2 regions of the Mesorhizobium sp. 113-3-3 genome follow, and region 1 is predicted to be linked to the other one. Evidence: riboswitches for the same ligand, from Rfam matches in the RefSeq annotation. Region 1 holds a riboswitch; the other holds the start of a gene.

Evidence for each region. Region 1 has a riboswitch for S-adenosylmethionine ahead of JG746_RS33850 (O-succinylhomoserine sulfhydrylase). Riboswitches for the same ligand answer to the same signal wherever they lie in the genome.
Region 2: another riboswitch for S-adenosylmethionine. It lies ahead of metX (homoserine O-acetyltransferase MetX); the one in region 1 lies ahead of JG746_RS33850 (O-succinylhomoserine sulfhydrylase).

Annotation. Positions count from the first base shown of each region.
Region 1 covers NZ_AP023243.1:7,031,926-7,036,116, reverse strand. Annotated here, with positions in the region: gene JG746_RS33855 (ceramide glucosyltransferase) at 75-1,226, shown strand; gene JG746_RS33850 (O-succinylhomoserine sulfhydrylase) at 1,243-2,433, opposite strand; SAM riboswitch at 2,491-2,568, opposite strand; gene JG746_RS33845 (2'-deoxycytidine 5'-triphosphate deaminase) at 2,703-3,797, shown strand; gene JG746_RS37945 (hypothetical protein) at 3,824-4,183, shown strand.
Region 2 covers NZ_AP023243.1:1,693,830-1,698,020, forward strand. Annotated here, with positions in the region: gene JG746_RS08215 (DUF1330 domain-containing protein) at 1-145, shown strand, start outside; gene metW (methionine biosynthesis protein MetW) at 158-772, opposite strand; gene metX (homoserine O-acetyltransferase MetX) at 831-2,000, opposite strand; SAM riboswitch at 2,108-2,185, opposite strand; gene hisC (histidinol-phosphate transaminase) at 2,348-3,457, shown strand; gene JG746_RS08235 (prephenate/arogenate dehydrogenase family protein) at 3,482-4,191, shown strand, end outside.

The DNA of each region.
Region 1 (4,191 bases):
GGCGACTCGGCGCTCTGTCGAACTGTTGAAAACGGCCATACACGGGCTGTCTCACCTGGAGTGACCAGATCTCGATGGAACTCACTCTCATAGCGGCCTCGCTTTCGACTGCTCTTATCCTTTCAAATGCCGCCAGCATCCTGCTCGCCGCGTCACAGCTGAAACGGCGCACCACGATCGCACGGCCAGCCGGCAAATCGCCGCCCGTGTCGGTCGTCATACCCTGGCGCGGCGTCGAGCCGTTCACGCAGGAGACGCTGGAGCGCGCCTTTTCGCTCGACTGGCCACGCTATGAGTTGATCTTCTGCGTTGCCCATGGAGACGACCCGGTGGTCAGGTTGATCCGCGCCGCCATTGACCGTTTCCCAAAAGTGCCGGCCCGGCTGTTGATCGGCGAAGACCGGTTCAGTGCCAATCCCAAGCTCAACAATTGCGCCAAGGGCTGGGAAGCCGCGCGGCACAACTGGGTCGTCCTGGCCGACTCCAACGTGCTGATGCCGAGAGACTACATCCAGCATTTGATGGCGGCTTGGCGGACGGATACCGGCCTTGTCTGCTCGACGCCGATCGGCTCGCGGCCGGAGGGCTTCTGGGCCGAGGTCGAATGCGCCTTCCTCAACACGCTGCAGGCCCGCTGGCAGTATGCCGGCGAGGCGCTCGGCCTTGGCTTTGCCCAGGGCAAGAGCATGCTATTGAACAAGCCGGTGCTGGATGCCAATGGCGGCATCCGCGCGCTGGCCGCCGAAGCCGCCGAGGACGCCGCCGCGACCAAGCTGGTGAGCGCGATTGGCCTGCGCGTCAATCTTGTCGCGGCACCCTTCGAGCAGCCGCTTGGCAGGCGCACGCTTGGCACGGTCTGGTCGCGCCAGGCCCGCTGGGCGCGTCTGCGCCGCGTCACCTTCCCGCTGTTCTTCACGCCGGAAATCCTGACCGGCGCGGTGGTGCCGCTGGCATTTGCGCTGCTTGCGGCAGCCAGCGCCGGTGTCAGCCTGCTGCTGACGGCCATCGCCGTGCTGGCGGCCTTCTACCTTCCGGAATGCGCCCTGGCCTGGTCCAAGGGCTGGCACCTGTCGCCGCGCACGGTCGCGGCGATGATCGCGCGGGACTTGATGTTGCCAGCCATGTGGGCACGCGGCTGGCTCGGCGGCGCGGTCGACTGGCGCGGCAATGCAATGACCATCGGCACCAAGGCTACGGAGCTGGAAGAGGCTTCGTCGCGCGCCTGAAAGCCAAAGACATCTACTATTTTGCCGCTTTCAGCGCCTGCGCGATGTCTTCCAGCAGGTCGTCGGCGTCCTCCAGGCCGACCGACAGCCTGAGCGTGCCCGGTCCGATGCCGAGTTCGGCGCGCGCCTCTTCGCTCAAATTCTTGTGCGTCGTCGTCGCCGGATGGGTGATCAGGCTCTTGGCATCGCCGAGATTGTTGGAGATCAGCACGATGTCGAGCGCGTTCTGCAAGGCGAAGGCCGCCTGCTTGCCGCCCTTGACGTCGAGGCAGATCAGCGTCGAGCCGCCCGACATCTGCTTCTTGACGATCTCAGCCTGCGGATGGTCGGCCCGGCCGGGATAGATGACGCGGGCGATCTGCGGTTGCTCGGCCAGGAAATCGGCGATCTTGCCGGCGCTTTCCGTCTGCTGGCGCACGCGCAGCGGCAGCGTCTCCAGGCCCTTCAGCAGCGTCCAGGCGTTGAAGGGCGACAGGCTGGGGCCGGTGTGGCGGAAATAGTCGTGCAAATTCTCGTCGATCCATTTCTTGTCCGACAGGATGACGCCGCCGAGACAGCGGCCCTGGCCGTCGATGTGCTTGGTCGCCGAATAGACGACGATATGCGCGCCGAGCTGCAACGGCTTCTGCTGCAAAGGCGTGGCGAAGACATTGTCGACGACAAGCCGCGCGCTGATCGAGTTGGCCAGCGACGCGACGGCGGCGATGTCGACCACTTCCAATGTCGGATTGGTCGGGCTCTCCAGGAAAAACAGCTTGGTGTTGGGTCTGACCGCCTTTTCCCAGTTGGCGATGTCGGTGCCGTCGACCAGTGTCGCCTCGATGCCGTAGCGCGGCGCCAGGGTCTCGACAACCCAGCGGCAGGAGCCGAACAGCGCGCGCGCCGCCACGATGTGGTCACCGGCCTTGACGCTGCACAGAAGGGCCGCCGTCACCGCGGCCATGCCCGATGCCGTGGCGCGTGCGTCTTCGGCGCCTTCCAGCGCGCACATGCGCTTTTCGAACATGTCGACGGTCGGATTGGCGTAGCGCGAATAGATGAAACCGGGTTCCTCGCCCTTGAAACGGGCTTCCGCCGCCTGCGCCGTTTCGTAGACATAGCCCTGGGTCAGGTACATCGCCTCCGAGGTCTCGCCGAAGCCGGAACGCAGGGTTCCGCTATGAACGAGGGCTGTCTGAGGCTTCCAGTTGCGCTTGTTGCTGCTCATCGCTTTTGTTTCCAGACACAAAAAAACCGGTCACGAAAGTCGCAACCGGTCCATACGGCCTCACGGCCAACGGTCCTTTAGCGACTTGTTTAACGTGGCTGCAAGCCGACCGGCCAAATCACCACGGGATAACGATCCTTTAGACCCGTACCACGCTTGCGTCAATTGCCGGCTTCATTAAGAGGTTTGTACCAAGCAGGTTTCGCAAAAGTGTCCCACGGTTTGCGACAAGAACCTGCGCCAAGAAATGGTCGCCCAGGAGCGAAGCTTTGCGGCAGACAGGCATTCTTCCCGATCAGGACATCGCGGCGCTGTTCCAGTCCGGTGCGCTGAAGTCGCGACGTGCTCTTGATCCCGACCAGATCCAGCCGGCCAGCCTTGATCTCAGGCTCGGCGACAAGGCCTGGCGGGTGCGCGCGTCCTTCCTGCCGGGTCCCAACCATAAGGTTTCGGAAAAGCTCGACAGGCTGAAGCTGCACGAGATCAATCTGGCCGAAGGCGCGGTGCTGGAGACTGGCTGCGTCTACATCGTGCCGCTGCTCGAAAGCCTTGCCTTGCCGGCAGAGATTTCCGCTTCGGCCAACCCGAAGAGCTCGACCGGGCGGCTCGACATCTTCACCCGTGTCATGACCGACCGCGGCCACGAGTTCGACAAGATCGCCGTCGGCTACAACGGTCCGCTCTATCTCGAGGTCAGCCCGCGCACTTTCCCGATCGTCGTGCGCACCGGCTCGCGCCTGTCGCAGATCCGCTTCCGCACCGGCAACGCTTTGCTCGCCGAAGCCGAACTCAATGAATTGCATCGCGCGCAGATGCTGGTCGCCACCGAACCGCCGAATATTTCGGGCGGCGGCATCGCGCTGTCGATCGATCTCAACGGCGACAGTGACGGGCTGGTCGGCTATCGCGGCAAGCACCACACCGGTCTTGTCGATGTCGACAAGCGCGCCGCGCAGGATGTCGTCGATTTCTGGGAACCGATCCACAAGAGCGGCGCCGGCGAGCTGGTGCTTGACCCCGACGAATTCTACATCCTCGTCAGCCAGGAAGCGGTGCATGTGCCACCACTCTACGCCGCCGAGATGACGCCTTTCGATCCGCTGGTCGGTGAATTCCGCGTCCACTATGCCGGCTTCTTCGATCCGGGTTTCGGCCATTCGGCGGCTGGTGGCACCGGCAGCCGGGCGGTGCTTGAGGTGCGCAGCCACGAAGTGCCGTTCATCCTCGACCATGGCCAGATCGTCGGCCGGCTGGTCTACGAGCACATGCTGAAACGGCCGCAGTCGCTCTACGGCACGGATCTCGGCTCCAACTACCAGGCACAGGGCCTGAAGCTCTCCAAGCACTTCCGCGCCGCACGCTGAGCGCCGATTGCCGCCGGGCAAGATACTTGCCTGCGCCGGGAGAGGCGATCACCGACCTGACCAACGGCCGGCTTGATGCCGTGATTTCGGACAAGTTCGTGCTGGTGGACTGGCTGAAGAAGTCGAGCGACGGCTGCTGCAAGCTGGTCGGCGACGTCAAGGGCACCGAAACGCAAGCCGGCATTGCCGTGCGCCTCGACGACACCGCCCCTGCGCGACTAGCTAAACGCAGCCATCGATGCGCTCGTCGCCGACGGCACCTACTAGAAGATCCAGGCCAAGTATTTCGACTTCGATATTTATTGAGAAGCTGCCAATATCTCCCCCCTCGTGGGGGACATGCCCGGCAGGGCAGAGGGAGGCGCAAGGATCGCGACCTCTCCTAAGAGCGTCA
Region 2 (4,191 bases), 1.8 Mb from region 1:
TCCCGACCGGCGGCATGTGCGCGCGTGGTATGCTTCGCCCGCCTACCAGGCGATATTGGCGTTGCGCACGGAGAATTCCCAATCCGACGTGGTGTTCGCCGACGGTGTCGAGCATCCGCACAAGGCCACGGATGTCCTGGGCTAGACGCGCCGTACTTTAGCGCTTCAGCAGGAACACCGCCTGCTGGCCGAAAAAATTCCAGAACCACCAGGGCATCGACAGGCCGATCTTCTGGCCGGCGGCGTCGAGCGCGGTCGCCTTTTCCACGGTCGCGCCAAGCTCCTCGCACAAATTGACGAAGTCGCGGATGGTGCAGAAATGGATGTTGGGCGTGTCGTACCAGGAATAGGGCAGGTCCTGGGTCACCGGCATGCGGCCTTTGACGAACAGCGACAGACGCACCCGCCAATGGCCGAAATTGGGGAAGGAGACGATCGCCCGGTTGCCGATGCGCAGCAACTCGTCGAGCACCAGCTTCGGGTTGCGGGTGGCCTGCAAGGTCTGTGACAGGACGACGAAGTCAAAGCCCTTGTCGGGATAGAATTGGAGATCCTTGTCGGCATCGCCCTGGATGACGGAGAGGCCGCGCGCCACGCATTCGTTGACGCCGCGCTGCGACAGTTCAAGCCCACGGCCGTCGACCTGCTTGGTGTCCTGCAGCAATTCAAGCAGTGAGCCGTCGCCCGAACCGACGTCGAGCACGCGGGACTGCGGCGGGATGAGGTTGGCGACGACCTCGAGGTCGACGCGCTGGCTGCCGTTGACGCTCATGATATCGCCCTCCGTGTGGCGCTTGATCCTGATCCGGAAAGTCTGCAACGTTCCGGGGTCATGCGCTCAGCCCTCTCGCCCGCGCCGCCGACCCGATGAAGCCGTTGATGGCGGCGAACAGTTCCGGCTCGTCGAGCAGGAAGGCATCGTGGCCGCGATCGGTCTCGATCTCGACGAAGGACACCGAGGCGCCGGCGGCATTGAGCGCATGCACGATGGAGCGGCTTTCTTCCGTCGGAAACAGCCAGTCCGATGTGAACGACACCAGGCAGAAGCGGGTCTTGGTTCCGGCAAAGGCGTCCGCCAGCCTGCCGCCATGGTCGGCGGCAATGTCGAAATAGTCCATGGACCGCGTCATATAGAGATAGGAATTGGCGTCGAAGCGGTCGACGAAGGTCATGCCCTGGTGGCGCAGATAGCTTTCGATCTGGAAGTCGGCGTCGAAGCCGAACGTCAGGTGGTCGCGATCCTGCAGATTGCGACCGAATTTGCGGTGCAGGGCGGCTTCCGAGAGATAGGTGATGTGGGCAGCCATGCGCGCCACCGCCAGGCCCTTTTCCGGGCGCTTGCCATGCTCGAAATATTTGCCGCCATGCCAGTCCGGATCGGCCATGACCGCCTGCCTGCCGACTTCGTGGAACGCAATGTTCTGCGAGGAATGGCGCGCGCCGGTGGCGATCGGCAGCGCCGAAAAGACACGCTCGGGATAGCTCGACGCCCATTCCAGCACCTGCATGCCGCCCATCGAGCCGCCGAGCACGCAGAACAGTTTCTCGATGCCGAAATGGTCGATCAGCATCTGCTGCGCGCGAACCATGTCACGGATGGTGATGACCGGCAGGTCGAGCCCATAGGGCTTGCCGGTGGAGGGGTTGGTCGAGGCCGGGCCGGTGGAGCCCAGGCAGCCGCCGATGACGTTGGAGCAGATGACGAAGAAACGGTTGGTGTCGATGATCCTGCCGGGGCCGATCAGCACTTCCCACCAGCCCGGCTTGCCGGTCACCGGATTGGTGTTGGCGACATGCTGGTCGCCGGTCAGCGCGTGGCAGACCAGGATGGCATTGGAGCGGGCATCGTTCAGCGTGCCATAGGTCTGGTAGGCGATCTGGAACGGCGACAACAGCGTGCCGGCGTCGAGCTTGAGCGGCTTGTCCGCCCCGAAGCGCAACACCGGGCTCGACGGCTGGTCGGCCTCGTTGTTGGTCTTTCCTGCGCGCAGAGTGGCCATTCACGTACTCACTTGCTGCATCGTGCCAGACGAAAAACCGTCGCCGATGCGTCCGTCCGGCCGGCCGCGGACAATAAAAAACCGGCATTGCCATTCGCAAAGCCGGTTACGTCACGCAAACGGCCCTTTAGCGAATTGTTTAACGTGGCTGCAAGCCGACCGGCCAAATCACCACGGAACTGTCGCTGTCCTTCTAGAACTCGCTCGCCCCGCCGTCAATGCCGGCTGTCTGGGCCGGCCACTAGGCCAGCTGCTGGCCCCACTGCCACCTCTCGACATTGCGGGCCGTGGCTTGTATTTCCGCTGCGGCCTCCGGATGGAGGCATTTTCGACGGATTTTGCAAAAAATGAACCAGACACCGGATCAGGCTCGTCCAACCCCGCGCGCGGGCATCATGGACATCGACGCCTATGTGCCTGGCAAGAGCGCCGCACCCGCTGGTGTCGACAAGGTCTACAAGCTGTCGTCGAACGAGAACCCGCTTGGCCCTTCACCGAAGGCGATCGAGGCCGCGCGTGAGGTCGCCGCCAGGCTGGACATCTATCCCGACGGCACCGCCCGGCGGCTGCGCGAGGCGATCGCGGACGTGCATGGCCTCAATGCGCAGAACATCATCTGCTCCAACGGCTCCGACGAGATCCTCGGCCTCTTGGCGCAGACCTATCTCGCACCCGGCGACGAGGCCATATTCACCGAACACGCCTTCATGGTCTACAAGATCTACATCCAGTCTGCCGGCGCCACCCCGGTTGTGGTCAAGGAGACCGATGAGCGCGCCGACATCGATGCGATACTTGCCGCCGTCACGCCGCGCACGAAAATCGTGTTTCTCGCCAACCCCAACAATCCGACCGGCACCTATTTGCCGTTCCAGGAGGTGCGCCGCTTGCATGCCGGCCTGCCCAGACATGTGCTGCTGGTGCTCGACGCGGCCTATGCCGAATATGTCCGCCGCAACGACTATGAAGCCGGCATCGAACTGGTCGGCAGCGCCGAGAATGTGGTCATGACCCGCACCTTCTCCAAGATCGGCCTCGGTGGCGCGCGGATCGGCTGGATGTACGCGCCCCTGCACATCGTCGACGCCATCAACCGGGTACGCGGGCCTTTCAACGTCAATGCGACGGCGATCGAGGCCGGCATCGCGGCGATCCGCGACCGCGCCCATGTCGAGCGCAGCGTGGCGCACAACGAGACCTGGCTCGCCTGGCTGAGCGCGGAGATGACCGGGCTCGGGCTGCGGGTGACGCCCAGCGTCGGCAATTTCCTGCTGATCCATTTTCCCCACGACCAGAAGCATTCGGCTGCCGCGGCGGACGACTACCTGAGCGCGCGCGGCTATATATTGCGGCGTGTTTCCGGCTACGGTTTTCCCAATGCGCTGCGCATGACCGTCGGCACGGAAGAGGCCAATCGCGGCGTTGTCGCCGCACTCACGACATTCCTGAAAAGCTAGAACGCCCCGAAAAGCTGGAACACCATGACCTCACCGATGTTTGAAAAGATCGCTCTGGTCGGCATCGGCCTGATCGGCTCGTCGCTGGCCCGCGTCATCCGCCGCGAAGGCCTTGCCGGCCACGTTGCCATTTCCACCCGAAGTGCTGCAACGCTGAAGCGGGCGGAGGAGCTTGGACTGGGCGATTCCTACACGACCGACGCGAAAGAAGCGGTCCGCGATGCGGACCTGGTCATCGTCTCGGTGCCCGTCGGCTCGTCCGGCGCGGTGGCCGAGGAGATCGCGCCGGCGCTGAAGAAGGGTGCGATCCTCACCGATGTCGGCTCGACCAAGGCGTCGGTTATCGCGCAGATGCAGCCGCACGTGCCCGACGGCGTCCATTTCATTCCCGGCCATCCGCTAGCGGGCACGGAAAAATCCGGCCCGGATGCCGGTTTTGCCGATCTGTTCGACAATCGCTGGTGCATTTTCACGCCGCTGCCGGACACCGATCCGGATGCGCTGGAAAGGCTGTCGGAGTTCTGGCGCCGCTGTGGCGCCAACATCGACACGATGGACCCACAGCATCACGACATGACGCTCGCCATCGTCTCGCATCTGCCGCACATCATCGCCTACAACATCGTCGGCACCGCCGACGATCTGGAATCGGTGACCAAGACGGAAGTCATCAAATATTCCGCCTCCGGCTTCCGCGACTTCACCCGTCTGGCCGCCTCCGACCCGACCATGTG